Regions from separate parts of the Crossiella cryophila genome, predicted to be linked through region 1. Evidence: riboswitches for the same ligand, from Rfam matches in the RefSeq annotation. Region 1 holds a riboswitch; each other region holds the start of a gene.

What was found. Region 1 has a riboswitch for cobalamin ahead of metE (5-methyltetrahydropteroyltriglutamate--homocysteine S-methyltransferase). Riboswitches for the same ligand answer to the same signal wherever they lie in the genome.
Region 2: another riboswitch for cobalamin. It lies ahead of metE (5-methyltetrahydropteroyltriglutamate--homocysteine S-methyltransferase); the one in region 1 lies ahead of metE (5-methyltetrahydropteroyltriglutamate--homocysteine S-methyltransferase).
Region 3: another riboswitch for cobalamin. It lies ahead of HNR67_RS33330 (CbtB domain-containing protein); the one in region 1 lies ahead of metE (5-methyltetrahydropteroyltriglutamate--homocysteine S-methyltransferase).

What each region holds. Positions count from the first base shown of each region.
Region 1 is NZ_JACHMH010000001.1:8,120,875-8,131,128, forward strand. It holds gene HNR67_RS34815 (glycoside hydrolase family 88/105 protein) at 1-496, shown strand, start outside; gene idi (isopentenyl-diphosphate Delta-isomerase) at 721-1,257, opposite strand; gene metE (5-methyltetrahydropteroyltriglutamate--homocysteine S-methyltransferase) at 1,404-3,695, opposite strand; cobalamin riboswitch at 3,843-4,063, opposite strand; gene HNR67_RS34830 (NACHT domain-containing protein) at 4,106-7,735, shown strand; gene HNR67_RS34835 (NACHT domain-containing protein) at 7,767-10,254, shown strand, end outside.
Region 2 is NZ_JACHMH010000001.1:5,276,608-5,286,861, reverse strand. It holds gene HNR67_RS45780 (TetR/AcrR family transcriptional regulator) at 1-251, shown strand, start outside; gene HNR67_RS23265 (S1 family peptidase) at 292-1,179, shown strand; gene HNR67_RS23260 (darcynin family protein) at 1,198-1,563, opposite strand; gene HNR67_RS23255 (LysR family transcriptional regulator) at 1,639-2,526, shown strand; gene HNR67_RS23250 (class I SAM-dependent methyltransferase) at 2,523-3,254, opposite strand; gene HNR67_RS23245 (hypothetical protein) at 3,275-3,607, opposite strand; gene HNR67_RS23240 (hypothetical protein) at 3,775-3,957, opposite strand; gene HNR67_RS23235 (sulfite oxidase) at 4,351-5,604, opposite strand; gene cobF (precorrin-6A synthase (deacetylating)) at 5,739-6,515, shown strand; cobalamin riboswitch at 6,555-6,761, shown strand; gene metE (5-methyltetrahydropteroyltriglutamate--homocysteine S-methyltransferase) at 6,881-9,115, shown strand; gene rraA (ribonuclease E activity regulator RraA) at 9,181-9,678, opposite strand; gene aceB (malate synthase A) at 9,675-10,254, opposite strand, start outside.
Region 3 is NZ_JACHMH010000001.1:7,778,030-7,788,283, forward strand. It holds gene sbnA (2,3-diaminopropionate biosynthesis protein SbnA) at 1-490, shown strand, start outside; gene sbnB (2,3-diaminopropionate biosynthesis protein SbnB) at 484-1,494, shown strand; gene HNR67_RS33300 (response regulator transcription factor) at 1,566-2,183, opposite strand; gene HNR67_RS33305 (response regulator transcription factor) at 2,180-2,791, opposite strand; gene HNR67_RS33310 (aldehyde dehydrogenase) at 3,037-4,470, shown strand; gene HNR67_RS33315 (LacI family DNA-binding transcriptional regulator) at 4,460-5,494, opposite strand; gene HNR67_RS33320 (class I SAM-dependent methyltransferase) at 5,498-6,328, opposite strand; gene HNR67_RS33325 (CbtA family protein) at 6,388-7,137, opposite strand; gene HNR67_RS33330 (CbtB domain-containing protein) at 7,152-7,349, opposite strand; cobalamin riboswitch at 7,373-7,549, opposite strand; gene HNR67_RS33335 (TetR/AcrR family transcriptional regulator) at 7,677-8,288, opposite strand; gene HNR67_RS33340 (PDR/VanB family oxidoreductase) at 8,350-9,381, opposite strand; gene HNR67_RS33345 (metal-dependent hydrolase) at 9,381-10,253, opposite strand.

The sequences.
Region 1 (10,254 bases):
GTCGGACACCGGAACCACGAGCTTCTTCTGGGCCCGCGCCTTCGGCTGGTCCGCGATCACCTACATCGAGATCCTGGACATGCTGCCCAAGAACCACCCGAAGCGGCAGCAGCTCATCGGCTACGTGCAACACCTGGCCAAGGGACTGGCCCGCTACCAGGACCGGCAGACCGGGCGCTGGTTCCAGGTGGTCGACCGCGGTGACGACCCGGACAACTGGACCGAGACCTCGGCCTCGTCCATGTACACCACGATGCTCGACGCGGCCGTGCAGCGCGGCTACATCTCGCGGTCCTACCAGCGGGTGGCCGATCGCGGGTACCGCGGCGTGCTGGCCAAGGTGCGCAACGGCGCCGACGGCCTGACCAACATCTACGACATCTCCGAGGGCACCAACGTCGGCGACCTCAACTACTACTACGCCCGCAAACGCAACACCAACGACCTACACGGCCTAGGCGCCTTCCTCCTCATGCAAGAACAACTCCACCCCTAACAACCCCGCCCCACCCCAAAACGGCCAACACCCCGTCCCAAAACAGCCAACACACCGTCCACAACGGCCAACACAGCGTCCATAACGGCCAACACGCCGGGGGGTTGCCCTCCCCCGGCGTGTTGGCCGTTCTCGTACGGTGTGTTGGCCGTTCTTGTACCGCGTGTTGGCCGATCTCGTACGGTGTGTTGGCCGTTGTGGGACGGCGGGTTGGCCGTGTTGGGTCAGCTGGTGGCGCGGGCCGCTTCGATCAGGCGGACCACGCCGGGGACCCACGGCGCGTAGTTCTGCGGGTTGGCGGCGTGGTCGGCCACCAGCTCGCTGTACTGGACCCACTTGAGCTGCTCGATCTCGCCCGGCTCCGGCTTGGCCGTGAGGTGGGCGTCCGCGCCGATCTTGCCGATCAGCACGTGGTCGAACTCGTGCTCGGCCGCCCCGTGCCCGTCCAGCGCCTGGTAGGTGAAGGCGCCGACCTCGCGCAGCTCCTCGATCTTGAGGTGCAGTTCCTCGTCGACCCGCTTGATCGCCGAGAGCGCGATGTCCTCACCGGCCAGCGGGTGCGAGCAGCAGGTGTTGGCCCACAGCTCCGGGAACCGGTTCTTGACCTTCGCCCGCTGCTGCAGCAGCACCCGGTCGTCCTCATCGAAAAGCATCACCGAGAACGCGCGGTGCAACCGGCCGGGCGGCGTGTGCGCCTCTTCGACCGAGGTCTCCCCGATCGTGTTCCCGTCCGGATCGACGAGTTCGACGATCCTGCGCACGACAGCCATCCTGACCCCTTTGTATCCCGTGTGGCCTGGTCGGGAGCCACCGTAATGAGGCAAGCCCGCCGGGGTCCATGCACCGGCAGAGTGGACCCACACCGCACCACGGTACTTCTTCCAGTGCGGGTCCACTCCGGACTGACTCAGCCGTTGTCGATCTCCGCCCGGACCGTGCGGGCGGCCTCGACCATCACCCGCAGCGCGGGCTCGACCTCGGCGTAGCCGCGGGTCTTGAGCCCGCAGTCCGGGTTCACCCAGACCCGTTCGGCCGGCAGCCAGCGCAGTGCGCGGCGGAGCTGGGCGGCCTGTTCGGCGACCTCGGGGACCACCGGCGAGTGCACGTCGAACACGCCGGGGCCGACGCCGCTGGTGAGTGCGCCGACGGCCTCGGCGGCCCCGCCGGAGCGGGCCGACTCGATGCTGATCACGTCCACGTCCAGCTCGCGGACCGCCTCGACCACGGTGGCCAGTTCGGCGTAGCAGACGTGCGTGTGCACCTGGGTCGCCGCCTTCGCACCCGCGGTGGCCAGCCGGAACGAGCGCACCGACCACTTCAGGTAGTCGGCGCGGTGCTCGGCCCGCAGCGGCACGCCCTCCAGCAGACCTGGCTCGTCCACCTGGATCACCCGCAGGCCGGCCGCCTCCAGGTCGGCGACCTCGTCCCGCAGGGCCAGTGCGACCTGGTTCGCGGTGTCCGCGCGCGGCTGGTCGATCCGCACGAAAGCCCACTGCAGCAGGGTGACCGGGCCGGTGAGCATGCCCTTGACCGGGCGAGTGGTGCGGGACTGGGCGTAGGCGGAGTACTCCACCGTCATCGGCTCGGGCCGGGTGACGTCGCCGTGCACGATCGGCGGGCGGGCGCAGCGGGTGCCGTAGGACTGCACCCAGCCGAGTTTGGTGACGGCGAACCCGGCCAGCTTCTCGGCGAAGTACTCGACCATGTCGGTACGCTCGGGCTCACCGTGCACGAGCACGTCCAGATCGAGTTCCTCCTGCAGCGCCACCACCTTGTCCACCTCGGCGCGCAGCACCGCGTGGTAGTCGGCCGCGCTCAACTCGCCCGTGCGGTGCCCGGCGCGGGCCCTGCGCAGTTCACCGGTCTGCGGGAACGAGCCGATCGTGGTGGTGGGCAACCGCGGCAGCCCGAGTTCCTTCTGCTGCAACACGAACCGCTCCTCAGCGGGCGCGGGCCGCAGTTCGTCCTGTTCGGACAGTCCGGCGATCCTGGCCCGCAGCACGGTGTCCTGGCGCACCGGGGTGCGGTGCACCAGGTCGCTGGCGGCGAGCTGTTCGGCGATCGCCGGGGTGCCCTCGCGCAGACCGCGCGCGATGGCCACCACCTCGGCCACCTTCTGCTTGGCAAAGGCCAGCCGCCGCACCAGCTCCGCGGGCAGTTCGTCCTCCACCGCCAGGTCGACCGGCACGTGCAGCAGCGGGCTGCCCGCGGTCACCACCACCTCGGCGGCCATCCCGGCCAGCACGGTCGCGGTGGCCAGGGCCCGGCGCAGGTCGGTGCGCCACACGTTGCGCCCGTCGACCAGCCCCGCGGCCAGCCGCTTGCCGCGCAGCCCGACCTCGCCGACCGCGGCGGGCAGGTCCTCGCCGGCCGCGCCGGAGAAGTCCAGTCCCACGGTGTGCACCGGCAGTCCGGCCAGGGTGCCCAGCGCGGCGGGCGCGGGGAAGCCGTAGTAGGTCTGCACCCACAGCTCAGGCCGCGCGGGCGACTCGGCCAGGTAGGCATAAGCCCTGGTGAACGCGTCGAGCTGGGCCTGGCTGAGGTCGGTGACCAGCGAGGGCTCGTCGAGCTGGACGGTCCCGGCCCCGGCCGCCTTGAGCTGTCCGAGCAGCTCGCGGTAGGCCGCCAGCACGTCGTCGAGGCGGTCCAGCGGGTCGAACCCGGCGGGCGCGTCCGCCGCCGCGGCCGACAGCAGCAGGAAGGTCACCGGCCCGAGGAGCACCGGACGCCCGGGAATGCCCAGTTCCACGGCCTCCCGGTACTGCCGCACCGGCTGGTCGCCGCGCAGCGCGATGGGCGTGTCCGGCCCGATCTCGGGCACCAGGTAGTGGTAGTTGGTGCCGAACCACTTGGTCATCTCCAGCGCCGGCGCCTCGGGCCGCCCACGCGCCATCGCGAAGTAGGTGTCCAGGGGGTCCTCGCCTGCCCGCACGTGCCGCGGCGGCACGGCGCCGAGCAGCACGGCGGTGTCCAGCACGTGGTCGTAGCGCGACTGGGTGCCGGTGGGCACCTCGTCCAGCCCGGCCTGATGGAGTTCGGTGAGCGTGTCCAGCCGCAGCCTGGTGGTGGTCTCGTCCAGGTCGGTGGCGCTGACCCGACCGGCCCAGAAGCCCTCGATGACCCGTTTCAACTCGCGGTTCGGCCCGATCCGCGGGTAGTCCAGGGTGGTGGCCGACACGGTCGCTCGATCAGTGGTCATGTTGAGACGTCCTTCTTCCCTCGAGAACGACACCCCGGTCCGGGGGCGGAGGAAGAAAGAACGCACGCGCGGCTACCAGACCGTGCGCGACGGTCAAGCGCCCCACGGCCATCCCTCGTAGCCGAACCGGGAACGCGCCCACCCAGGTGGCGGACGCGGCCGATGGCAGGTCTTCGGACTCGCGGGCAGGCCTGGGCTCAGGCTCCTACTGGCCGTCGCTTCCCAGACACGGCGTGCGTCCAGTGCGATGACGGCGGTCGTTCCCGCTAACCGCTGCGGGGCAGTCCCGGATTCCCACCGGGTTCCCTCTTGCGACGCCACAAACCCCATCTCGGGACCCATGGCGAACCACCAGCGCTTTCGACCCTACCCGCCGTAACTCTTCGGCGGCAGCCCGCGACACTGTTCGCATGGGGCAGGACACCGTGACCGCGATCACCTTCCAACAGGTCCAGAAGCTGGTGAAACAGGGCCGCGTCCAGGACAGCAAACTGGTTGACGCGGTGGACAAACTCGCCGGGGTGATCCTCCTGGTCTCCGGCGTCACCATCGCCAAGGAGGCCCTGTCACTACTGGGCGCGAAGAACGAAATCACCAAACTCGGCCAGGCCGCGGCCAAGAAACTCCTCAACCGCGGGGCCGGCGATTTCCTGGACCGCTCCCGCCGCATGGCCGCAGCCCACTGCTTGTTGACCTACACCGCCTTCTTCACGGCGCTGGAGCGGCACGCGCCGGACCTGATGGCCCAGATCGCGCTGACTGACGCGGAGAAGCTCCAACTGCTCCCCGACCGGGTGCTGATCGACCACCCGATCAAACTTCCCCATCCGGCGCACAGCGAGCACTCGAACCGGCATGCCCTCTGCCTCGACCTGGCCAACCGAATCACGCAATTCGCCACAGGCCTCAACCACCATCTCCGTGACCGCGAACTGACCGAATCCATCCAGGCCGCAGTCAACGCAACCGAGGAGATATACCAGGCTCAGTACGTCGAACTGTTGCGCGACAGCCCCGATCTCACCGCCTGGGTAAGCCGCCAGGACCAGCACCGCATCGACCGCGGCCTGCAAGACCTCGCGACCCGGATCACCGAACTACACCCCGGCGCACAGAGCGACGCCACCGCTACTGATCTGTCCACTGTGTACGGTCTCCGCCTTGCCGATCCTGTCTTCGGCGACCGCACCCAAGCTGATGGCCTGGTCTTCCCGACCAAACAGGACGCCTTCATCCCCCAGGCGTTCAAGGTGATCCGCAACCGGACCGGCGACGCCAACCTCGAACACGAACCCCGCTGGATCAACCTACCAATTCACGAGGACCTCGGCGAGTTCCTGCTGGCGTTCCTGCATTCCCCCTACAGCACCCAATCCCCGCTGCTCATTCTCGGCCACCCTGGCTCAGGCAAATCGCTGCTGACCGAGGTCCTTGCCGCCCGCCTGGCCGCTCCCGCGTTCACCGTGGTCCGGGTCGAACTCCGTGACATCAACCCGGAAACCGACTTCCAGGACCAACTCGAAACCCAGGTAAAGCGAGACACCGGCCGTACCGTCAACTGGTCGGAATTCGCCAGGTCTCGTGCCGACAGCCCACCCCTGATCATCCTGGATGGCTACGACGAACTGTTGCAGGCCAACGGCAAAGTCTTCGCCGACTACCTGATGCACGCTGCCAGATTCCAGTCCCGCGAGGCCATGCTCGGCCGCCCAGTCCGAATCCTGATCACCAGCCGCATCACCCTGATCGACAAGGCCACCCTCCCCGCCGACACCACAGTCGTCCGCCTCCTGGAATTCGACCGTCCCCGCCAGGAACTCTGGGCCGAAACCTGGAACACGCACAACGCTCGCCCCTTCAGTGTCCCAGCATCCGATTCCTTGCTGGAACTGGCCGAGCAACCCCTCCTCCTGCTCATGCTCGCCATCTACGACGCCACGGTGAAACCCTTGGTGGACGCGGAAAACCTGAAGCGCACCGACCTGTATCACAGCCTGCTCACCGAGTTCATCCGCCGCGAACGCCGCAAGGACCCGGCCGACCCTGCTCCCGATGTCACCGCCGAACTGAATCGCCTCGGCGTGGCAGCGATCGGTATGTTCAACCGCCAGGCCGTGCACATCCTGAGCACCGAACTGGACGCCGATCTTGCCTACTTCACCAACTCCCGAACCCCAGACGGCCCAGGCCACCGACTGACCCAGGCCGAGCTGCTGGTGGGCAGCTTCTTCTTCATCCACGAATCCCGCGGCAGAGTCAACGACGCCAAGGCATACGAGTTCCTGCACAACACCTTCGGCGAGTTTCTGGCAGCGGACTTCCTGCTCCGCCAAGTAATCCGCGAAACCACCACGGTCGCCAAACTCTCCGGCGACGAAGCCCTCCGCGGTGCCCTGGACACCCACCTGGCAACCCTGTCACCGAAGTGGTTCGCCTGCCTGAAGCACGTTCCACTACACACTCGCCCGCAGTTGGTCTTCCTGTTTCGTGAGTGGGCACGCAACCGCGTGGACACCGACGCGCTGGACCTCATCCTGCACCACCAACTCCGCGCGATTGTCTACAGCCCGGACTTGCCCGCCTTCACCGCCCGCCACGATGGTGATCCCTATCCTCGCAACGCAGTACTATCCCAGCAAGCCACGTACAGCCTGAACCTGGTGGTCCTCTGCGCCGCGCTCGCTGGCGATAACCACTACGTCCTGCACGAGAAGAAGATCGGCCCACCCGACCTCTACCGCGGCACCTGGGACCGCCTGGCCCATCTGTGGCGCGCCTGGCTTTCCCTGGAAGTACTGAACACACTCAGGACGGTGCTGATCGCCGAACGGATCGACTCGACGATCAGGCTGACCGTGCAGCCGGTCGGCCGGCACCAGACCTTCGAGCAGGGGCTGAGTGTGGTGTTCAGGAGTGCACAGGCGCTGGCCGATCACCTGACCATCGGACTGGTCTGCAAGGCAACGCCGGAGTCAACCATCATCAATCACGCCGAGGTGAATCTCGCCAAGGCGGGAATCGCCCTGCCACAGGAATTCGCTGTGCTGCGAGGCCGCCGTGATTCGACCGAACTGCACAACCCCTATTGGTTCCCGGATCGCATCGAGTTTCCCTGGGAATACATCTACGCGGCCTTCGACATCCTGCAACGCACTCCGGGGCTGTTCACCGCCCCACGCCACGAGATCCACCCCGAGCAGCTCATCGACCTTTCCCGTGCCGAGGCAGCAACGATCATCGACTTCCTGGTCCGGTTCGACCCGAGCTGGTTGGCCTTCATCACCGACTCCGCCACTGGGCTCGACCCACTCCTGCTTGAAGCCAGCCCGATGGTCGCACCCCTGCTGACCGCCTACGCCCACCACGGCGACCATGACCTGACTTTCCTGGCCGAGCAGGTGGCGGCCGGATTCGACAATGTCGGCGACCTGGACGCCGAAACCTCCGTGGCCTTCGCGGCCTTCGCCGACGCAGGCGGACAACCAGACCTCCGCCGATCCGCCCTGACCGCACTGGTGGACCACCGCGCCTCGGACGAACCACTGCTGGCCCTCCCCCAAGCCTCACTCGACGAACTGGTCCGCCTGCTCGCCACCGGCGGCCACGCCGACCTCCGCCCCGCGATCACCGACCGGTTCGCCCGCGAAACCGACTACCTCGAAGAACTGACCAACGCCAACCCGCCCGAGATCCTGCTCCGACTCACTCAAGTCGCCCGCATCGCCGACCCCCGCCACGAGTTCACCGCGACCCTGTTCCAGGAGATCAGCGCGCGGGTGCACGCGCGCCAACCCTGGCCCGTCAGCCGACTCCTGCTCCGCGCAATCCGGGAACAGAACCAGCACGAGGACATCCTGCGACAGCTCTGCTCGCGGGCCACCCCGATCCTGCGCAGCGTCGGACTCACTCCCCTGCACCGCTACCGGGACAAACTGACCGCCCAGGACATCGACGACCTGCTCTGGGCCACCACGATCATCAGCGGCGAGCCCGCGCACGAAGAACTGCTCACCGAACTCCGGGAGCATGGCCTTCGGTAACCAATCGAGCACGTTCCGCGACACCCCTGCCATGGGGCAGGACAGTGCTACCGCGATCACCTTCGCCCAGGTCCAGAAGCTGGTGAAACGGGGTGGGGACAGCAAGCTCGTCGAGGCGGTCGATCGGTTGGCCGGGGTGGGGTTGCTGGTGTTCGGGGTGGCGGTGGATCCGGGTGCGTTGTCGTTGCTGGGGGCGAAGAACGAGGTCGGGAAGCTGGGGCAGGCCGCGGCGCGCAAGTTGCTCGGCCGGGGTGACGGGGGTTTCCTGGAGCGGGCCCGGCGGATGGCCGCGGCGAACTACCTGATCACCTTCACCGCCTTCTTCGACGCCCTGGACGCCCAGCTCCCCGGTTTCCTCGCCGAGGTCGCGCTCACCGACACCGAGAAGGTGTTGCTGGTCAACACGGCGGTGCCGGAGCGGTTCGCGTTGCCGTTGCCGCATCCGGCCGATCCGGCGCCGTCCCGGGACGAGCGGTCGACCTTCCACAACCTGCTTGGCGGGCAGTTCCGGTTGTTCGCGCAGGTCCTGGCGGTGGACTCGCGGGTGCCCGGGGCGCGGGAGCGGGAGCTGACGACGGGGATCCAGCGGGCCACGGCGGCGGCTGAGGAGGTTTACCAGGCGCAGTTGGCGCACCTGATGGCAGCGAGCCCGGAGTTCTGCGTGTGGACGGTGCGGCGGGATCAGGCGCGTACCGAGTTGATCGACCTGGGGTTGCGGGCGCTGGCGGCGACCGTCGAGGGGATGACGCCGGTGGCGCGCGGGCATCGGGTGGCGGCGGCGTTGTCCGCGGAGTACGCCGACAAGCTCGGCGCGCCGGTCTTCGGTGACGGCGCGCGGGACGGGCTGACCTATCCGGCGAAGGCGGATTCCTTTGTGCCGCAGGCATTCAAGGTGTTGTGTGGCGGGAACGGGTCTCGGCTGGAGCACGAGCCGTCCTGGTCGAGTGCGCCGGCGCGGCAGGACCTCGGCGAGTTCCTGTTGCGTTACCTGGCCGCCCCGCACTCCACCGAGCGGCCGCTGTTGGTGCTGGGGCACCCGGGTTCCGGCAAGTCGCTGCTGACCGAGGTGCTCGCGGCCCGGCTGGCCGCGCCCGCGTTCACCGTGGTCCGGGTGGAACTGCGCGATATCGACCCGGAGCGCGATCTGCAGGACCAGTTGGAGATCCAGCTCAAACGGGACACCGGGCTGACCCAGCCGTGGGCGGAGTTCGCCGAGTCCAGAGTGGACAGTCCGCCGCTGGTGATCCTGGACGGTTACGACGAACTGTTGCAGGCCAATGGGAAGGTCTTCGCCGACTACCTTTCCCGGGTCCACCGGTTCCAGCAGCGCGAGGCGCGGCACGGCCGTCCGGTGCGAGTGCTGGTGACGAGCAGGATCACCCTGATCGACAAGGCCGCGGTGCCACCGGAGGTCACCGTGTTGCGACTGCTGGAGTTCGACGCGCCGCGCCGGGCGGCCTGGACCCGGGTCTGGAACGAGCACAACGCCCGCCCGTTCGCGCTGCCCGACTCCCCCGCGCTGCTCGAACTGGCCGAACAACCACTGCTGCTGCTCATGCTCGCCATCTACGACGCCACCGTGCAACCCCTGGCCGACGCGACAGGGCTGGACCGAACCCAGCTGTACCACAGCATCATCACCGAGTTCGTCCGCCGCGAACGCGCCAAGGACCCGGCCGACCGGTGTGCCGAGGATCTGTCCACAATGGTCGATGAGGACCTGCGGTGCCTTGGCGTGGTGGCGATCGGCATGGCCAATCGGCACGCGGTACACATCGCGGCGGGCGATCTGGACGCGGATCTGGCCTATTTCAAGCGATCCAGGACTATTCTCGGTGGCCCGGGTCGCCGACTGTCCCCGGCGGAGTTGCTGGTGGGCAGCTTCTTCTTCATCCATGAGTCGCGTGGCCAGGTCGACGACGCCAAGGCGTATGAGTTCCTGCACAACACCTTCGGCGAGTTCCTGGCCGCGGACTTCCTGCTGGACCAGGTGATCAGGGAAACCGTCACGGTGCGGTCGCTGGGCGGCGACCTCAACCGGGTACGGCTGTCCGCCGACTGGTTCACCTGCCTCAGCCACGCACCCCTGCACACCCGCCCGATGTTGTTGCAGCTATTGAGAGAATGGGCCCGGCACCGGATCACGCCGGCCGAGATCGAGGCCCTCGACGCGATCTTGCACCACCAGCTGAACGGAGTCCTGTTCAGTCCCGATCCGTTCCTGCCCACTCCTGACGGCTCCCCGCTGCCCCGCAAACCCCTGATGGAACACCTCGCGCTGTACAGCCTCAACCTGGTGCTGCTGCGCGCGGTGCTCTCCGACGGCGAATACACCTTGCGCGAGAACGAGATCGGCCCACCCGACTCCTTCTATCGCGCATGGGACCGGCTGACCAGCCTGTGGCGTTCGTGGTTCTCCTGGGAGACGCTGAGCGCGATCGCCGGGATCCAGATCGCCACCAGGGAGGGTGAGACGATCACGTTGCGGTTGCGGGAGGAGTTCCGCACGCCGCCGAGTC
Region 2 (10,254 bases), 2.8 Mb from region 1:
ACCGGGCCAGCGCGGAATCCCACCCCGGCGACCGGGTGGAACAGGCCACCAGGGAGTACCGCGGCTGGGTCCGCGGCCTGTTCGCCACCCTCGCCGGGCAGGCGGGCGCCAGGGACCCGGAGCTGCTGGCCCACCAGCTGCACCTGCTCTACGACGGCACCGGCCACGCCACCCGCACCGACCGCGATTCCAGCGCCACCACGGCCGCCAGGGCCGCGGCCGCCGCCCTGCTCACCGCCGCCGTTTCCTGATCCGCCTGCGCACACCGCGCCCGGCCGCTACCCTCTCGTGATGATCGAGAAGAAGAAGCGCCGCCGGTGGTGGGTGCTCGGCCCGATCCTGGTGCTGCTGGTCCCGATCCTGCTCTACGCGCCGTTCCTGGGCTGGGAATACACCCGCCCGCAGCCTGATCCGGTGCCCGGCAGCGGCCAGGTGTCCACCGCCGCCGCACCCTGGGTGGTGGTGATCGGCAACCCGACCACCTACGCCGACTCCCCCAGCAACAAGCTCTGCGTCGGCACCCTGGTCGCCCCCAAGGCGGTGGTCACCGCCGCGCATTGCCTCGGCCAGGCCACCCCGGCCGAGCTGACCATCACCGTCGGCCGGGACGACCTGCGCGGCACCGCCGGAAAGACCGTGCGGGTGGCCAACACCTGGCGGGAACCCGGCTACCCCAAGGGAATCGCCGAGGAGTCCTTCTTCGGCGGCGCGTTCGGCAAGGTCACCCTGGCCCCCGCCGACATCGGCCTGATCACCCTGGCCGAACCCCTGGACACCCCGGTGCTCCCGCTGGCCGATCCCGGGAACGGGCCGAAGGGCGGGGAAAGCGCCACCGTGTACGGCTGGCGCATGTCCCCCGCCGACGACCCCCTGCTGTGGCAGGCCCCGACCGCGGTGGCCGAGGACGCCGAATGCGTGCGCCGGGCCGCGGACAGCGTCCGCTTCATGCCACCGCGCTGGTGGGGCCTGCGCTACGACCCCGACTCCTACCTGTGCGTTGGCGCGGACCGGGCGATCCGGTTGCGTGCCACCGACAGCGGCTCCCCCGTCGTGGTCGGCGGCCGCCTGGCGGGCGTGGCCTCCTGGTCGGCCAGTGCCGCGCCGTCAGCCCCGGACTACTACACCCGGGTGGCGAATTTCCAGCCACAGCTGGCTTCCCTCATCGCCGCGATCCGCTGAGTCCACAGTGGACGAACCTCAAACGGTCACAGTGGCAACGGGCTCCAGCCCATTGTTCTTGGCATAGGCGTTCTCCACCCCCACCAACAGCTCCACGATCTCGAAGTAGTGCTCCCAGAAAGGTGTGTCCCGCAACGCCTCCACCAACTGCTGGAACGACTCGTGGTCCACCGCCTCCCACACCCAGACGTCGGTGACCCGCGCCGAGTAGAACTCGGTGTCGTAGAAGCGGGAACGCACCCCGCGCACCCGGTCCTTGATCGCGGGCAGGATCTCGGTGGTGAAGGCCGCCACCCGCTGCTCAGGCGTCAGCCCCAGCCAGGCCCGGGTGGTCTTCACCAGCATGAACGCGGTCAGGTTCGACTCGAAAGTCCCAGTTGTCATGCCCACGACACTAGAAACCCCACACCCCTGCGCGCCACGCAACTTTGGCAACGATGACTTGCGTAGCATGCAACCATGCCCGACCAACTCGACCTGAACCTGTTGCGGGTCTTCGACGCACTGCTCCAGGACGGCAGCGTCACCGCCGCGGCCGAGCGACTGCACCTGTCCGTACCCGCGGCCAGCCGGGCCCTGGGCCGGTTGCGGCGAGCCATGGGCGACCCGATCCTGGTCCGCGCCGGACGCGGCCTCGCACCCACCCCCTTCGCCCTGCGCACCGCCCCACGGGTCCGCTCACTGCTGGAACAGGCGGCGGCGCTGATCAGCACCGACCGCGAATTCACCGTCGCCGACCTGCGCCGCACCTTCACCATCCGGATCAACGACGGCATCGCCGCCACCCTGGCCACCACGGCCGTCACCGCACTCGCCCCCAGCGTGACCCTGCGCTTCGTACCCGAGGGCGACGAGAGCGTGGAGGCATTGCGAGACGGTTCGGTCGACCTGGACATCGGCGCCGGCGAGTCCACCACCCCCGACCTGCGCACCACCCCGCTCTACACCGAACGCCTGGTAGGCATCGTGCGCGCGGACAGCCCACTGGGCCGGACCCGCAAACCCACCCTCAAGCAGCTCTGCAAGTACCCCCACGTCTCCGCCTCCCGCCGCGGCCGCACCAGGGGCCCACTGGACGACGCCCTGAATTCCGTTGGCCTGCAACGACATGTAGCCGCAGTGGTACCCACCGCCACTGCGGCCGCCCTACTGGTCGCCGCAAGCGACCACATCGGCCTGGTACCCCAACGACTAGCCGAGCAGTACGCCAAGCCCATCGGCCTGCGCTGGTTCCCGATCCCCGCGAACCTGCCCGAGGTCCAGGTACGCCTGTGCTGGCACGCCCGCCTGGACGCCGACCCAGCCCAACGCTGGCTACGCGACACCATCGGCGCGGCCCTGAACTAACCAGGCAGCTCACCAGTGATCAGCAAAAACGGCGCCCGATCCCGTTCAGCCGCCCAACTCCGCGACCCCACCAACCCCGGCTCAGCCACCCCAGCCGCATCCGCCCACAACGGCGTAATCCGCGAAACAACCCGAAAACCCGCGCCAGTCAACAAATCCTCGTAGGTCGACACCGGCCAATGCACATCCACAGTGCCAACCCAACTCCCGTCCGTGCGCCGCACCTGAACCGGCAACGGCTCCCCCACCAGGTAGTTGTGCCCCCGCACCCCACGCCGAAACCCACTGAACTCACCGTTGGCCTGCGCCGGATTCGGCCCAAGCACGGTAAACCGCCCCCCGGGCCGCAACACCCGACTGACCTCGGCGACCATCCGCTGCAGCCGGTCGAGTTCAGGCACGCAGATGAACATGAAGCAGGACATGGCCAGATCCACCGAGTCATCCGCCAGAAACGGCAGCAGGTCGGACACGCTGAGCTGGTAGTCGATCCCCGGATGCGGCCGCCGCCCAGCGATCTCCAGCATGGCCGCAGAGAAGTCCGTCGCCACCACCGAGATGTCGTGCCGATCGGCGAACCACCGGGTAACCGCCCCCGGCCCACACCCCAGATCCAGCAACCGATCCCCGTCCCGCAATCCCAGCTCGCCGGGCACGAACGGGTAGCCGAGCAGCCAACACGCCCCGTCGTCCCAGGTGTCGTAGTCCTCGGCGATGTCCTGGGTCACCCAGCTCTGCGCGGCATGGGTCACTCGGCGGTCGGGGCGGTAGTCATGGCGGTGATCCCTTCGGAGACGGTGTCGCTGTCCACCGTGTCACTGATGATCGGCATCGCGAGACCGCCGATCAGTGAAATCCGGGATCCGCGAGCCGCCGGGTGCGGGGAGGGGCGAGTGCGGTCGTGGGTGCGGACGCGGTCGTGGATGCGGGTGCGGGTGCCGAGCCGTCGGGTGCGGATGCGGTCGCCGAGCGCATCGGTGCTGGCCACGAACTGGTCGATCGCCCCGATCAGCGGCAGTGCGCGCAACTCGGGGTCGCGGATGGTCGCCTGCGGGGCCGCGGTGAAGCGTTCGGCGTGCAAGTGGCGGTGAGCGCTCGTCGATACGATGGGTCTCGATTCGGTACACTGGTTTCGAGCAATCCGGGTGTTTTGGTGGTACATAAGCCCTGGTCGCCGAGGATCTTTCACCCTTTCGGATTAGAAGATCCAGACGGCAAGGCAACCAAAACGGGGGTTTGAGCGTTCCGCTAGAGAGCGGTGGCGGGGCGGAGGGCCGGAGGCTCGGTGCCGGCCAGCAGCCGCCCGGACACCTCGACGCAGTGTTCGGCCAGGCCGACCGGGTACAGGAGGAGCTGCGGGCGCGGTCCCCGGTCGCGGGCGGTGGAGCGGGCGGTGCCGAAGCCGAGGACCTCGGAGCCGGGCCCGAGCAACCTCGCGCTGTGCGTCAGCCCACGGCTAGGCCGCAGCCCACGGCCAGGGCCACGGCCAGCCCACGAAGGTGCTGGCCCTGGGCTGGGCGCCAGCCCAGGTAAGTGCCGGTCCAGTGAGAGACGGACGGCTTCCCGGCAGAGGCGGGCGACAAGTTCCGCACCCGGGATGAACGCTAGGGACACTCGGCATGGCTGCTGGGGAGCTTCGCCTGCCGCAGCGTGCCCGAGGACCCGAGCCAGGCCCGAGTCTGGGCCGGGCCAGCCGGGCCTGGGCCGAGCAGGGCCCGAGGCTGCGGCAGGCGAAGCTCCCCAGAGCCGGGTCTGAGCCGGGCACGGCCTGGGCCGAGCCCGGCCTGGGGCTGGGCCGAGCAGGGCCCGGGTCGCGAGCGGGCTTCAGCCCACCATCACCGGATGCCGCACCACCGCGCCAAACAGGTACCCAAACCGATTGAACGGCACCTCCCGCGGCTGAGTCGCGCCCGTGCTGTCACTGGCCGCAGCCAGCAGCGTGTACGCCCCCGACCGCTCCGGCCGCCAGGCAAAGCTCCACGGCAGCCACGCCTGATCCCGGCTCAGCCGACGCGGATGCGCCGGCCGCCAGCTCGCGCCCCCGTCGACGCTGATCCGCACCCCACGCACCCGCCCGACCCCCGCCCCCGACCAGGACCGCCCGGTCAGCAGATGCGTCCGCCCCACGGCCAGCCGAGCCTCGCTGGGCAGCTCGAACGCGCTCTTGGTGACCTGGTTGGTCAGCGGTGCGCTGCCCTCCTGCGGGTAGCTCGGGCCGAACAACCGGTAGAACTGGGTGTTCCACGGCGAGAACAGCGGACGGTCCGCCACCTCGATCTCGCCGACCCACTTGATGCTGGAGATCCCGGTCCAGGACGGCACGATCAGCCGCACCGGGAACCCGTGATCCGGCGGCAGCGGTTCGCCGTTCATCTCGTACGCCAGCAGCGTGTCCCGCAACGCCTTGGCCACCGGCAGCGGTCTGCGCACCCGGCCCAGGTTGGCCCCGCCCTCCACGAACTCCGGGTCCAGGCCGCTGGGCAGTACGTCCACCGCGGCCTCGGTCAGGCCGGCCCGTTCCAGCACCGTGGCCAGCCGGACCCCGCGCCAGCGGGCCACGCCGACCCCGCCCAGCGTCCACGGCGTACCGGGGGCGGGGGTGCCCTGTTGGGAGCCGTAGAAGCTGCGGCCGTTGCCGGCGCACTCGACGAAAGCGGTGGTCGTCTCGGCGGGCATGCCGAGCAGGTCCTCGTAGCTGAACTCGACTGGCCGGTCCCTGGTCGGTGTGCCGTGCAGGCCGGTGCCGAACAGGCGCAGCCGCCAGGTGTGTGCGTCGATCCGGGGGGTGCCGGTGTGGTTGCGGACGAAGAAGCGGTCGTTGGGCACCAGGTGGCCCTGGCCCCTCATGGCCTCCCAGCGCATCTCCGCGTTGGTGCCGTGCGGGATGAACAGCTCGGGCGGCAACGGTTTGACGATGGTGGCCTGGCGCTCGCCCGCGACGGCCAATCCGCCCGCGGTCGCGGACAGCGCGGCGGCCGCGCCCAGGCCGGCGGTCAGGCGGAGTAGGGCGCGGCGGGACAGGCCGGCCAGGCGTTGCCGGTCGTAGGCCGCCTCGTCCGTCAGGTCGCGATGGGACATTGGGTCAGTATTGGCTGGTCCGGGGCGTGAAAAGACCAGTTGCCCGGAGGGCCACCCCATCGAGCCGACTCCGGGGAGAAGCGGGAGATCGGCCGTGGCGGACAATCGATGCACTGGGAACGGCGAGGAACGGGGTGCGGGTGCGGCGGGTGGTCGAGGTGGTCGGGATCGGGGCGGGCGATCCGGGGCAGATCACGGTGGAGGCGGTGGACGCGCTGCGGCGCGCCGATGTGGTGTTCTTCCTGGACAAGGCCGGGCAGGCGCGCGAACTCTCGGACCTGCGCCAGGTCATCCTGGACACCCACGTGCCCGGCGGCGGCTACCGGGTGGCTCGGGTCGAGGACCCGCCCCGGCGGCGGGACGGCGACGGGTATGTCGAGGCGGTGGCGGACTGGCGGGCGCGGCGGGTCGAGCTGTGTGCCGAGTTGATCGCCGAGCACCTGGGGCCGACCGAGACCGGGGCGTTCCTGGTGTGGGGCGATCCGGCGCTCTACGACAGCATCATCGCGGTGGTCGAGGGGGTGCTGGCCGGGGGCGCGGACTTCGAGGTGCGGGTGCGGCCGGGGATCAGCAGCCTGTCCGCGCTGGCCGCCCGGCACCGGATCACCTTCAACCAGATCGCCGGTGCGGTGCAGATCACCACCGGACGCCGGCTCGCCGACGGCTGGCCCGAGGGCGTGGACGATGTGCTGGTGATGCTCGACGCACACAACACCTTCCTCGAACACCTTGACGAACCGGGCGCGACCATCCATTGGGGCGCCTACGTGGGCACCGCGGACGAGATCCTGATCGCCGGACCGCTGGTGGCGGTGGCCGAACAGATCGTGGCGAGCAGGCAACGTGCCAGGGACGCCAAGGGGTGGATCATGGACTCCTACCTGCTGCGCCGTTCTGCCGGTGGAGTCTAAGGAAAATCCCAGATCCTGAGCGTTGCTCCCACGGTGCGCTACGCTCGCGAGGCTGGTGGTTCGCCCGGCCGTTGAACGGCTTGGCGAGGCAAGAGGGAACCCGGTGCGAATCCGGGACTGCCCCGCAGCGGTGAACGGGAACGAAAGCCGTCATCAAGCACTGCGCGCGAGCGTGGGAAGCGACGGCCGGTAGGAGCGAGCACGGCGCCCGTGAGTCCGAAGACCTGCCACTGGTCCGTGAGCCCGCCGGGTTCACGGTGGTCCGGAAGCCTCTCGGGTGGGCTTGTGCGGACGCGGCCTCGTGCCGCCCGCCGGCGTGCCCTGGGATCAATCCGGACTCCTGCACGCTCGCGAGGAGAGAGCTTGTGACCAGCGGTATCGGCGCCACCGTCCTGGGCTATCCGCGGATCGGTCCGCGCCGGGAACTCAAGCGCGCGGTGGAGCAGTACTGGGCGGGCCGCATCGGCCGCGACGCCCTGCTCGCCACCGCCAAGGAGTTGCGCACTTCCACCTGGCTGGAACTGCACGACGCGGGGCTGGATTCGGTCCCCTCCAACACGTTCTCCTTCTACGACCAGGTGCTGGACACCGCGGCCCTGGTCGGCGCGGTCCCTGCGCGCTACCGCCAGGACAACGACCTGGACACCTACTTCGCCGCCGCGCGGGGCACCGATGAGGTGCCGCCGCTGGAGATGACGAAGTGGTTCGACACCAACTACCACTACCTGGTGCCCGAGATCGACCAGGACACCGTGTTCTTCCTGGCCGGTGGCAAGCCGATCGAGGAGTACCGGGAGGCCAAGGCGCTGGGTGTGGACACCCGCCCGGTGCTGCTCGGCCCGGTCACCTTCCTGCTGCTGGCCAAGGGCGCTGACCCGCTGGCCCGGCTGGACGACCTGCTCGCGGTCTACGTGGAGCTGCTCGGCGCGCTGGCCGCCGAGGGCGTGTCCTGGGTGCAGTTCGACGAGCCCGGTTTCGCCGCGGACCGCACCGAGGAGGAGCTGGCCGCGCTGGGCCGCGCCTACGAGCGCCTGGCCGCGGTGCCGAACCGGCCGAAGCTGCTGGTCACCGGCTTCTACGGCCCGCTCGGCCCGGCACTGCCGGTGCTGGCGGGCACCGACATCGAGGCCATCGCGGTCGACCTGGTGGCCGGTACCACCGAGGGCATCGCCAGCGTTCCGGCGCTGCGCGGCAAGACCCTGGTCGCCGGTGTGATCGACGGCCGCAACGTGTGGCGCGCGGACCTGCGCGCGGCGCTGGCCAAGGCGGTCTCGCTGCTGGGCGCGGCCGACGAGGTCGTGGTCGGCACCTCCTCCACGCTGCTGCACGTGCCCTATGACCTGGACGCCGAGACCGGTCTGGAGCCGGAGGTCCGCTCCCGGCTGGCCTTCGCCAGGCAGAAGGTGCGCGAGGTCGTGCTGCTGGGCCGCGCGCTCCGTGAGGGCGCCACCGGTGAGTGGGCCGACGAGGCCGTCCAGCCCACCGCCGAGCCGCGCCGGGACGACGCGGTGCGCGCCAAGGTCGCCGCGTTGCAGCCCGCGGATCGCCTGCGCGCGCCCTACGCCGAGCGGGCCGCCGCCCAGGACGCCAGCCTTGGTCTGCCGCCGCTGGCCACCACCACCATCGGTTCCTTCCCGCAGACCGGCGAGATCCGCACCGCGCGGGCCGGGCTGCGCACCGGGGACCTCACCCAGGCGCAGTACGACGAGCGGATGCGCGCCGAGATCGCCCGGGTGATCAAGCTCCAGGAGGACATCGGCCTGGACGTGCTGGTGCACGGTGAGCCCGAGCGCAACGACATGGTGCAGTACTTCGCCGAGCACCTGGACGGCTTCGCCTCCACCGAACTCGGCTGGGTGCAGTCCTACGGCTCGCGCTGCGTGCGGCCGCCGATCATCCACGGCGACGTCACCCGGCCCAAGCCGATCACCGTGGACTGGGCCACCTACGCCCAGTCGCTGACCAGCAAGCCGGTCAAGGGCATGCTGACCGGCCCGGTGACCATCCTGGCCTGGTCCTTCGTCCGCGATGACCAGCCGCTTGGCCAGACCGCCGACCAGGTGGCACTGGCGCTGCGCGATGAGATCGCCGACCTGGAGGCCGCGGGCATCCAGATCATCCAGGTCGACGAGCCCGCGCTGCGCGAGCTGCTGCCGCTGCACGCGGCCGACCAGCCGGAGTACCTCGAGTGGTCGGTGGGCTCCTTCCAGCTCGCCGTCGCCGGGGCCGCGCCGGCCACCCAGATCCACACGCACCTGTGCTACTCGGAGTTCAGCGAGGTCATCGACGCCATCGACGGCCTCGGCGCGGACGTGACCACCATCGAGGCCGCCCGGTCCAAGATGGAGGTCCTGGAAGACCTGCGCGCCACCGGCTTCAGCCGCGGCGTTGGTCCGGGTGTCTACGACATCCACTCCCCGCGGGTGCCCGGACAGGACGAGGTCACCGACCTGGTCGCGGCCGCGGCCGCCGCGGTGCCGCCCAAGCGGCTGTGGATCAACCCGGACTGCGGGCTGAAGACCCGCGGTTACGCCGAGGTCGAGCCCGCCCTGCGGCACCTGGTCACCGCGGCCCGCAAGGTCCGCGAAACCCTGGTCTGACAACGAAAAAGCGCGTGGTGCGCGGGGGAGACATCCCGCGCACCACGCGCCGACCCGCCCGATCCCTAGACGGGCGGGTGGTCCAGCACGACCACGCCGTCGTGGTCGCTGACCAGGAAATCGCCGGGGCAGAAGGTGATCCCGCCGAACTCCACCGGCACGTCCACCTGCCCGGCCCCGGTTTTGGCGCTGCGCCGTGGATTCGTGCCCAGTGCCTTGATCCCGATGTCCAGGGTGCGCAGCACCGCGGCATCCCGGACCGCCCCGTGCACGAGCAGGCCGCGCCAGCCGTTGCGCCGGGCCAGTTCCGCGATAAGATCGCCGACCAGCGCGGTGTGCGTGGACCCGCCGCCGTCGACCACCAGCACCCGGCCATCCCCCGGCTCGGACAGCACCGCTTTCAGCAATGCGTTGTCCTGTAAGCAGGAGACCGTGCGGACCGGCCCGGCGAAGACCAGCCTGCCGCCGAACTGGCGGAACTGGGTGTCGCAGCTGCGCACCGCGTCGCCCTCCCGGTCGGCCAGATCGGCGGTGGCGAAGGTCTTCGTCGTGGCGGTGCTCATGACGCGCGCACCGCCAGGTGACCGGCGTAGGCCGTGGTGGTGAAGAACGACGGCGGCCGCTCCGCCAGCGCGTTCGCGGTGAACAAGGCGCGCACCGCGTCCCGGCGTTCCGGCCGGATCTCCAGCAACTCCTTGTCCAGCATGGCCTGCACCAGTTCCTCGCTGACCATGCCGCCCTCGGCCAGCGGGGTGATGTGGTAGAGCCACTGCCACACCTGGCAACGCGCGATCTCGGCGGTGGCCGCGTCCTCCATCAGGCCCCCGATGGAGGCCGCCCCTGTCCCGTCCAGCCAGGCCTGGAAGTACTGCGCCGCAACGGAGATGTTGCCGCGCAGCCCCGCCTCGGTGACCCGGCCGGGGGTGCGGTCCACGGCCAGCAACTCGGTCGCGGTGACCGTGACGTCCGGGCGCTGCCGGTCGAGCTGGTCGGGCTGGCCGAACGCCTTCGCGCACACCGGGACCAGGCCGGGGTGGGCCACCCAGGAGCCGTCGAAGCCGTCCCCGGCCTCGCGTTCCTTGTCCTCGCGCACCTTCTCCAGCACCACGGTGTTGGATTCGGCGTCCCGGCTGGGGATG
Region 3 (10,254 bases), 340 kb from region 1:
GGACGGCGAGCTGGATTTCCTGCTGTGCACGGTGAGTTCGGCAGGCACGCTGCGCGGGTGCGCGGAGTACGCGCGGGAGCACGGGCTGGGGGTGCGGATCATCGCGGTGGACGCGGAGAGCAGCGCGATCTTCCACACTCCCGTCGGCAACCGGCTCATTCCCGGGCACGGCGCGGCGGTGCGGCCGGAGTTGTTCCGGCCGGGGCTGGCCGATGAGGTGGTGCACGTCAACGACCTGGACTGCGTGGTCGGCTGCCGCAGGCTCGCGGTGCGGGAGGCGATCCTGGCAGGCGGGTCCTCCGGCGCGGTGGTCTCGGCGCTGCACCGGCTGCGGGAGCGGATCCCGGCCGGGGCGAACTGCGCGCTGATCCTGCCCGACCGCGGTGAGCGGTACCTCGACACGATCTACGACGACGACTGGGTCGCGGCCCAGTTCGGCGACGTCACCGAACTGTGGAAGGACGACGCGATGGAGGTGGCCAGGTGCTGATCCTCGGCAACGACACGGTCCGGCGGGTGCTGGACGGCCGGGAGCTGGAGGTGCTGGCCGCGGTGCGGCAGGCCTACGTGCAGCACGCGCGGGGCGAGACCGCGTTGCCGCACTCGGTGTTCCTGCGGTTCCCGGACGACACCCGCAACCGGATCATCGGGCTGCCAGCCTATCTCGGTGGGGCGCAGGCGGTCGCCGGGATGAAGTGGATCTCCAGCTTCCCCGGCAACGTCTCCCTCGGCCTGCAGCGGGCCTCGGCCGCGATCGTGCTGAACTCGATGCGCACCGGCAATCCCGTTGCCCTGCTGGAAGGTTCGACCATCTCGGCCCGGCGCACCGCGGCCAGCGCGGCCCTGGCGGCGGCCACTCTGCCTGGCGACACACCGGATTCCGGGGTCACCCTGGTCGGCTGCGGGGTGATCAACCGGGAGGTGCTGCGGTTCCTCCGGGTGGTGCGGCCCGAACTGCGCGCGGTGACCGTGTTCGACCTGGACCGCGAGCGGGCGGCGGCCTTCGCCACCTGCAGTGACCCGGACCTGACCGTCACCGTGGCCACCGACCTGGACCAGGCCCTGGCCGCGAACCGGTTGATCTCCTTCGCCACCACCGCTTCCGTGCCGCACGTGGACCTCAGCGCCTGCCACCCTGGCACGCTGGTGCTCGGGCTGTCCCTGCGCGATGTCACCATCGACGGGGTGCTGGGCGCGGTGAACATCGTCGACGACCACGACCACGTGTGCCGCGCGGCCACCTCGCTGCACCTGGCCGAACAGCACCTTGGCCACCGCGAGTTCATCACCGGTGCGCTCGGCGACCTGCTCGACACCGGCACCAACCACCGGCGGGACCCGCACCGGGTGACCCTGTTCTCCCCCTTCGGTCTCGGCGTGCTCGACCTGGCCGTGTCCGCGCTGGTGCTGCGGGTCGCGCGGGAGTCCGGGCTCGGGGTGGAACTCACCGACTTCCTACCCGCCGAGGAGGCCGCCTTGAGTTCCACCGGCTGATCCACCACGGCACGAAGGCCCCGTCGCGAACGACGGGGCCTTTTCCTTGTGTGCCAGTGATTATCCGGACATCAGATGAGCCCGGCGCGGACCGCGCGGGCCACCGCGTGCGAGCGGTTGCGCACCTGGAGCCGGGCCATCAACTCATAGATCACGTTCTTCACGGTGTGCTCGGAACAGGACAGCGAACGGGCGATCGCGGCGTTGCCGTGCCCGTCGGCCATCAGGGTCAGCACGGCGGTCTGCCGCGCGGTGAGTGTGCGGGGTGCGGTGACCACCGCGGTCTCCGGTCCGGACAGCAGCCGGGCCAGCACCTCCGAGGGCAACCGGCCGTCGCCGTGCCGGGCCGAGTGCACCGCGGCGACCAACTGGTCGGCGGTGGTGCGCCGGGTGTGCAGCAGCACGCTGACCCCGGTGCGCACCGCGCGCAGCACGCCGGCCGGTGCGAAGGTGTCGGCCAGCACCATCAGCCGCCTGCCCCGCCCGGGTTCGGTGACTGGAAGTGCCTGCTCCGGGGTGGTGAGGGCGGCGTCAAGGGCCTCCTCCACCGTGCCGCCGACGGCCAGGGTCACCGTCGGCTCCGCCGGGTCGACGGTGATGCCCGCGCGGGACAACAACTCCAGCGCCCCGGCCCGGACCGTGGCATCGGTCGCGTCCAGCCGCACCCGCAGCTGCGCCACCGCGGTCACAACAGACCTGCCCGCAGCGCGTAGGCCACCGCGTGCGCCCGGTTGCGCAGCCGGAACCGGTGCGTGATGTCGTGCACCACGCTGACCACGGTCCGCGGCGAGTAGCACAGCTCCTGGGCGATCTCCCCGGTCTCCCGCCCGTCCGCGACCAGCCGCAGCACCTCGCGTTCCCGCTCGTTGAGCGTCACCCCGCCGACCCCGGCCCGCGCCACCGGCCGGGCGCGGTGCTCCAGCAGCGAGTCCAGCAGATCCGGCGGCACCGTGCAGTCACCGCCGGCGGCGGCCAGCACGGTGCGGGCCAGCCGGTCCGCGCTGGCCTCCCGGCGCCGCAGCAGGCCGCGGGCGCCCGCGGCGATGGCGTGCAGGGCTTCCGCCGGTTCCAGGTCGGTGGCCACCAGTACCACCTCCGGCCGGTCCGGGCCGTTCCTGGTCTCCCGCACCAGGTCCAGCACGGCCTCGGCCACCGCGTCCACGATCACCACGGTCACCTCCGCCACCTCGGCCGGGCCCGCCACGGCCACATCCGGGCAGCTGTGCAATGCACCGGTCGCGCCGGCTTCCAGCATCGGGTCCATCGCGACGACGCTGACCCGCACCGGCTCACCCATCCGGTCCCTCCTCGGTCGTGTTGCCTCCTGTTGACAAGCCAATACGTGGCCGACCGACGGCACATCGGGTCCGACCACCCACATTTCCGCCACCCACGTACGCGACCACCCACAATCTCTCCCTACCGACCGGTCGGTAGGGACGCGGGACCACGGCCACATCGCACAAAAGCCCAGCGGTCTGTTACCTTGACTCCAGACGCCAACTAACCAACTAGTTGGATACGACAGCCCGGAGGTCAGGAATGATCACCTACGACAAGCTCTACGTCGGCGGCCAGTGGGTCGCGCCGGAGATCGCCGAACCGATCGTGGTGGTCTCCCCACACGACCGGCCGGTAGTCGGACACGCCGCCCAGGCCACCCCCGCCGATGTCGACCGCGCGGTCAGCGCCGCCCGCGCCGCCTTCGACCACGGCCCCTGGCCGCACACCACCCCCGAACACCGGCAGGCCCTGATCGCCCGGTTCAACGAGCTGCACGCCCAGCGCGCCACCGAGATCGCCGAGCTGGTCACCGCCGAGAACGGCACCCCGTCCTGGTTCACCAGCTCACTACAGACCGCGATGGCCGAGCAGACCAACGCCTACCTGCGCGCCGCGGCGGAGTTCGGCTGGGAGGAGCGGGTCAGCACCCCCAACGGGCCTGGCCCGATCGTGCGCCGGGAGCCGGTCGGCGTGGTGGCCGCGGTCATCCCGTGGAACGCCCCGCACCAGTCCGCGCTGGTCAAGATCGTCCCTGCCCTGCTGGCCGGGTGCGCGGTGATCCTCAATGCCTCGCCGGAGACCGCACTGGACGCCCTGCTGCTGGCCGAGGTCTTCGCGGCGGCCGGACTGCCCGATGGCGTGCTGAGCATCCTGCCCGCGCACCGGGGGGCCAGCGAGTACCTGGTCGCGCACCCGGGTGTGGACAAGGTCGCCTTCACCGGATCCACCGCCGCCGGACGCCGGATCGCGGCCATCGCGGGCGAGCAGCTCAAGCGGGTCAGCCTGGAGCTGGGCGGCAAGTCCGCGGGCATCGTGCTGGCCGACGCCGACCTGCCCACGATGCTGAGCCAGCTGCCGTTCGCCTCCTTCGGCAACAACGGCGAGTCCTGCGGTTCGATCAGCCGGCTGTTGTTGCCGCGCAGCAGGTACGAGGAGTTCGTGGACGCGATCGCCGGTGTGGTCGGGGCCATCCCGGTTGGCGATCCGCGGGACCCGGCCACCTTCATCGGCCCGATGGTCACCCCGGCGCAGCAGGAACGCGTGCGCGGCTACATCCGGCTGGGCATCGCGGAGGGCGCCCGCCTGGTCGTCGGCGGACCCGAGGAGCCCGAGGGCCTGACCGGCGGGAACTACGTGCGTCCCACGGTGTTCGCCGAGGTGCGCAACGACATGCGGATCGCCCGCGAGGAGATCTTCGGCCCGGTGCTCTCGCTGATCGCCTACGAGACCGAGGAGGAGGCGATCCGCATCGCGAATGACTCCGACTACGGCCTCTCCGGCGCGGTCTGGTCCGCCGACCAGGATCGCGCCCTCGCGGTGGCCCGGCGGCTGCGCACCGGCGGTGTGCTGGTCAACGGCGACCCCGGCGGTTTCGACGCGCCCTTCGGCGGCTACAAGGCCAGCGGGCTCGGCCGGGAGATGGGTGTGGCAGGGCTGTCCGGGTACGTCGAGCTGAAGACGATCAACGCCTGACCGCGGCGGCCACCGTGCCGCCCTCGTGCAGCACGCAGGGCAACAGCAGGCGATGGCCGGAGTCCGGACTCCGGCCGGCCAGCAGCTCGAGAAGCACCCGCACCGCGGTGGCGCCCAGCTCCTCGCGTGGGATGCGGAACATCGACCAGTCCACCGCCGAGTCGCCGCCACCCTGGCTGGGATCGTTGTCCCCCAACAGGATAATCGACAGGTCACCCGGCACGTCGAGCCCGGCCGCGGTGGCCCGCGCGTGCAATCCCTCGGCCATCGCGGTGGTCTCGACCAGCACCCCGGTCACCTGCTCGGCGACCAGTGCCTGCCACGCCTGGTCCGGGTCTTCCTGTTGCAGTACAAGGGGTGTACGCCGGTGGCGGCGGGCGGCCACCTCATAACCGCGCCGCCGGTCCACGGTGGGTTCGTGGTCCCCGGCCAGGCCCAGCAAGGCGATCCGCCGATGTCCCAGTCGCCACAGCCGGTCGTAGCACTGCCGGGTCGCCTCGACGTAGTCCGCGCCGACGTAGGCGATCGGTCCGGCCGGGGACTCGCGGCGGCCGATGAAGACGAACGGGAACCGCTCCCGCGTCAGCCGGGCCAGTTCGGCCGGATCATTGTGCCGCCCCAACAGGATGCTGCCGTCGGCGATGCCCAGCCGGTTGGTCCCGTTCTCATACACCTGGCGGCGGCCGGCGCGGCGGCCGGAACTGGTGAACAGCAACAGGTCATAGCCCTGGGCCTCGGCCTCCTCCTCGATGCCGCGCAGGATCGGGCGGTAGAAGTCGGCGCCGCCGGAGGGGAAGACCGACTCGTAGCTGAACACGCCGAGGATGTTGTTCCCCTTGCCGCGCAACCGCCTGCCCATGATGTCCACGGTGTACCCGGTGCTGCGCAACGCCTCCTGCACCCTGGCCCTGGTCTCCGGCGCGATCCGCACGTCACTGGATCCGTTGAGCACCAACGAGACCATCGCCTGGGACACACCGGCGACACGCGCTACCTCGGCCTGGGTGACCCGCTGCCTGCTCACCCCTCAGTCCGCCCAGCCGGGCCAGGTCAGGGTCACCAGCTCGCGACCTGCGGCGCCCGGATCCGCTGTCAGGTCAGGGTTGTGGCCGTGCTCGCGGAGCACCCGGCCGACCTCGGCCGCGGATTCCGTTGGCAGGCACAGGCGTCGCCGGGTGGTCTCGACCAGTTCGGCGAAGTCCCGGGGCTCGAGTCCGGGTGGTCGCCGCCAGCGGGCGACGTGCGGGTGCACGCCGAGTTCGTCCAGCGCGGCCAGCAGATCATCGGCGGTGGGGCCCTCTGGGCGGGTGATGCCGTGGAAGTGCCGCCACAGCGGGTTGAGGTCGATCAGCGGGTGCCGGGTCGCGGTCTCCAGCACCACCTCGCGCCGGGCGGCCGCGGTGAGGGCGGCGATGAACGGGGCGAGGTCGGGCACGTTGAACACCACGTTGCCGCACACCACCACATCGGCGGCCCCGGCCCGCATGGCCAGATCCGGCCAGCGGCCGCGCAGCCCGCGCGTTGGCACGCCGAGGGATTCCGCGCTCTCAACGCAGGCGGCGAGCAGGTCGGCGTCGGCGTCCACCGCGGTGAACCCGGTGACCAGCCCGGCGGCCAGCAACGGCAGGCTGCTCGCCCCGGCCCCGGCGCCGATGTCCAGCAGCGACCCGGATTCCGCCAGCGCGGCCCTGGCCTGGTCGTGGGTGGCCCCGGCGGGTGCGGCGAGCTGGGCGGCGGCGCGGCGGCGGAACACCTGACGCGGCAACACCCACGGCGATTCGGCGGCCCCGGCCAGCACGTGCGCCGGGATGGCCCAGTCCGCGAGCTGCCGGGCCCAGCGTTGTTGTGCGGTGCTCACCGGGCAAGCATAGGGCCGGGGCCGCGGGCTCCTCGCCCCGCGGCCCCGGCCCGTTGATGCTATGCGGCCAGCGCCTGCGTGTCAGCCTTGCGCAGCTGACGGTCCAGCAGCAGGCCGAACACACTGGCCAGCACCGTCCACAGGGTGGCCAGCTGGATCAGCGAGTACAGCCGGAACTGCCAGAGCAGCGGGGCCGGGATGTCCGCCGGGATCGGGTCGTTGTTGGCGGGCAGCAGGATGACCACCAGCGCCAGCAGGACCACAGTGGACAGTCCGGTCAGCACGAGCCGGACCGAGCGGTCAAGACCCTTGCGGGCCAGGAAACGGTTGAACCACGGCGCCAGGTTGGCCAGCACCAGGCCCGCGACGATGACCGCCAGGTACAGCAGCGTGCGTTCCTCCACAGTGGACGGATCGCCGACGCCGGGCGGGTTGGCCGGGTACTTCAGGCCGGGCAGCAAGGAGATCGTCAGGAACCCGACCCCGCCCAGCAGCAACGCGCGGTCCAGGTCGGCCCGGCCGGGCAGCCGGTGGCGCAGCCGCGCGAAGGCGACCGCGAAGACCAGGCCGATGGCCAGCCCGATCACCACGGTGGCCAGCAGCCCGCCGACGAGCTGGGTGCCCCGGTCGAACAGCTCCTCGTGGTGGTCGCCCGCCGAGGGTTCGGCCGGGCGGGCCTCCTCCACGGCGAGTGCGGCCTCCAGGGGGATCTCGGTCAGGAAGTACTGCACCGCGGCGCCTGCCAGCCCGGCGATCACGCCGGCCAGCCCGCCGCGGAGCAGCGTGGACCCGAAGGTGGGACTAGTCATCTGCGGGTCCCCGTTCAGTGGCACGGAACGCCGAGCGCGTGGCGCCCGTCGTGCGCGAACTCGTGGATCAGCTCGGAGCTGTGCGCCAGCAGCAGACCGTTCTCCTGCAACAGGACGTACAGGACGATCAGCGCGGCCGCGGCGACCAGCCAGGACCAGGCTGGCACCGCGATGGCGGTCGGTCGATCGGGGGACGCGGCGGATGCCGACATGTTCTCCTCCATACCTCGTGGACGGTTCCGTGCGCGCCGCAGCCGGTCTCCTGGCTCCCGGATCATGGCCACGTCTCCTGCCTTCCCAGCCGGCGAACCGGCCAGTGGCCTTGATCGAGACGGGACTTCCCCGGTCACAGTGGCGAGGACCACGCCGGATTCGCACCGGCTTCCCGAACACTGCGGCCCAGTGACCGTAGGCCACCCGCCAGCGGCGCAGCCAGCTCTGAACGGGTCATCAGGATCACAATCAGGTGGCGATACGGCATTGCGCGGAACTTTCGTCGCGCCCAGACGTTCACCTGCTGGATCCCGGGGTGGGGGCGATCAGACGTCCGGGGCGATCCGGGTCAGCAGTGCGGCGGTGACGGGGTCGCGGGTGGCGGTGGCCGCGGTCATCGCGGCCAGCTGGTCGATCAACCAGTCGATCAGTTCCTCACGGCTGTGATCGCGGTCCTGCAACCAGATCAGCAGGGTGCCCTCGACCACCGCGACCCAGCAGCGCAGGGTCAGCAGCATGAACGGGCTCGGCTCGGTGACCCCGGTGACGTCCAGGATCTCCCGCACCGCGACGTGCCGGACCTCGTCGACCAGCGTGTCGGTGTCCCTGGTGGCGACCACGGATCCACTGCGCAGCAACGCGATGTAGGCGGTGGCGTAGGTGTCGGCGACGTCGACGAACACGCCGAGGGCGTAGCGGAGCTGATCGATCAGCGTGCCGGGCTCGCGCCGGGTCAGCCGGTCCACCAGCTCGTCCACCGCGGTGCGCAGCGCGGCCACGTGCACCTCGCGCAGGCTGCCGAAGTAGCGGTAGAACAGTGCTCTGGACACGTCGGCGTGGGTGATGATGTCCTCGATCGACACCAGTTCCGGCGCCCGGCTGCTGTACAGCTCCAGTGCGGCGCCGATGAGGTCCTCGCGGCGTTCGGCCGGGGACATCCGCCGTTTGCGCCGGGGCTGGCCGCTGGTCTCGGTCAGTTCAGTCATGTCCGGTTCATCATCACAGATCCAGGGTGAGCCGGGTGCGCCCGCGGGTCACGCAGATGCGCGCCTGGTCCGGTTCGTCGGCCGGATGGACGCGGTCCACTTCGCCGTCGAGCACCCGGACCCGGCAGGTGCCGCAGAAACCCTGCTGGCAGGAGTAGCCGACGTCGGGCAGCACGGCGCGGATCGCGGTCAGCGCGGAGACCTCGGCCGGCACCGGCACGGTGACGCCGGTGCGGCGCAGTTCGACCTCGAAGGGCGCGCCGCCCAGGATCGGCGGCGGGCTGAAGCGTTCGCTGTAGAGCGGCCTGCGCACCGGGACGGCCTGTTTGACCGCGGCCAGCATGGGTGGCGGGCCGCAGCAGTAGAGCACCGAGTCGCCGGGGTCGACCAGGTCCGCCGCGGTGGGTGGGCCGCCGTGCTCGTCGTCGGCGTGCACCCGCACCCGGTCGCCGTAGCGGGCCAGCTCGGCCAGGAACGGCAGGCTGGCCCGCGACCGTCCACTGTAGACAAGTCGCCAGTCCGCACCCGCCATGGCGGCGGCGTGCACCATCGGCAGGATCGGGGTGATCCCGATGCCACCGGCCAGGAACAGGTACCGCGGGGCACGCACGAACGGGAAGGCGTTGCGCGGGCCACGGATGCCCAGTTCGTCCCCGGCACGCAGTTCGTGCACCTCGCGCGAGCCGCCACCGCCGTCGGCGATCCGGCGCACCGCGATCCGGTAGCCGACCGAACGGTCGGTAGGGTCCCCGCACAGCGAGTACTGCCGTCGCTTGCCCGAGGGCAGGTGCACGTCCAGGTGGTGGCCGGGCTGCCAGGCGGGCAGCTGGACCCGGTCGACGGCGACCAGACGCAGGCTGACCACGTCCTCGGCCTCGGCCCTGACCTCGGCGATCCGCACCCGCCGCGGTGGCTCGACCGGCCTTTCGGCGGCCCCGCCGCGGCGCAGCAGCCGGATGTAGCCGTCCATCGCGCGCGCCGCCCAACCGACCAGTCGGTCGGGACCGGCGCCGATGGGGTGCGGCGGGGTGTCCTGGCGAGTCATCAGTGCTCCGCGGCCCTGGCCGCCGGCGAGGTCGCCAGGTAGGCCACGGCACGGGCGGTGGAGCCCTCCTGGGAGGGGTGGTAGGAGCGGCGCAGGAAGGTGGACAGCTTGCGCAGCAACGATCCGTAGCCGGGCAGCAGGCCGCGCCGGGCACTGCGCGGCACATCCCGCCAACTCGACTTGACCTGCCCGCGCAGCACCGGGTCGGCCTGCATCAGGTAGCGCAGGCCGCGCACCCAGCACAGCGTCAGCGCGGGCGCGACGACGGCCATCGCGCGCAGTCGCCGCAGGTAGCTGCCGTCGATGTGCTGGTACAGGTCGAAGGCGACCGAGCGGTGCTCGACCTCCTCGGCCCCGTGCCAGCGCAGCAGGTCCAGCATGGTCGGGTCGAGGCCTGCCCGGTCCAGGCCGCGGGCATCCAGGACCCACTGCCCGAGGAAGGCGGTGACGTGTTCCACCGCGGCCACGTAGGCCAGCCGTTCGATCAGCCAGGCCCGCTGCCCGCGCGCGTCCAGGTCCCGGTCGCCGAGGATCCGGCCGAAGATCCACTCCAACTGCCGCACGTACGGATCCGGGTCGATCCCCTGTTCCCGCAGGTGTTCCTGGGCGCCCTGGTGGGCTTCGGCGTGCACCGCCTCCTGCCCGACGAAGCCGATCACCTGCTCGCGCAGTTCGGCGTCCCGGATCAGTGGCAGCGCCTGCTGGAAGACCCGGACGAACCAGCGTTCACCCTCGGGCAGCAGCAGGTGGGTGACGTTGAGGATGTGCGTGGTGAACGGCTCCCCCGGCACCCAGTGCAGCGGGGTCTTGGACCAGTCGAAGTGCACGTCTCGCGGGGTGAGGACCAGCCGGTCGGGTTGCTCGTGGCTCATC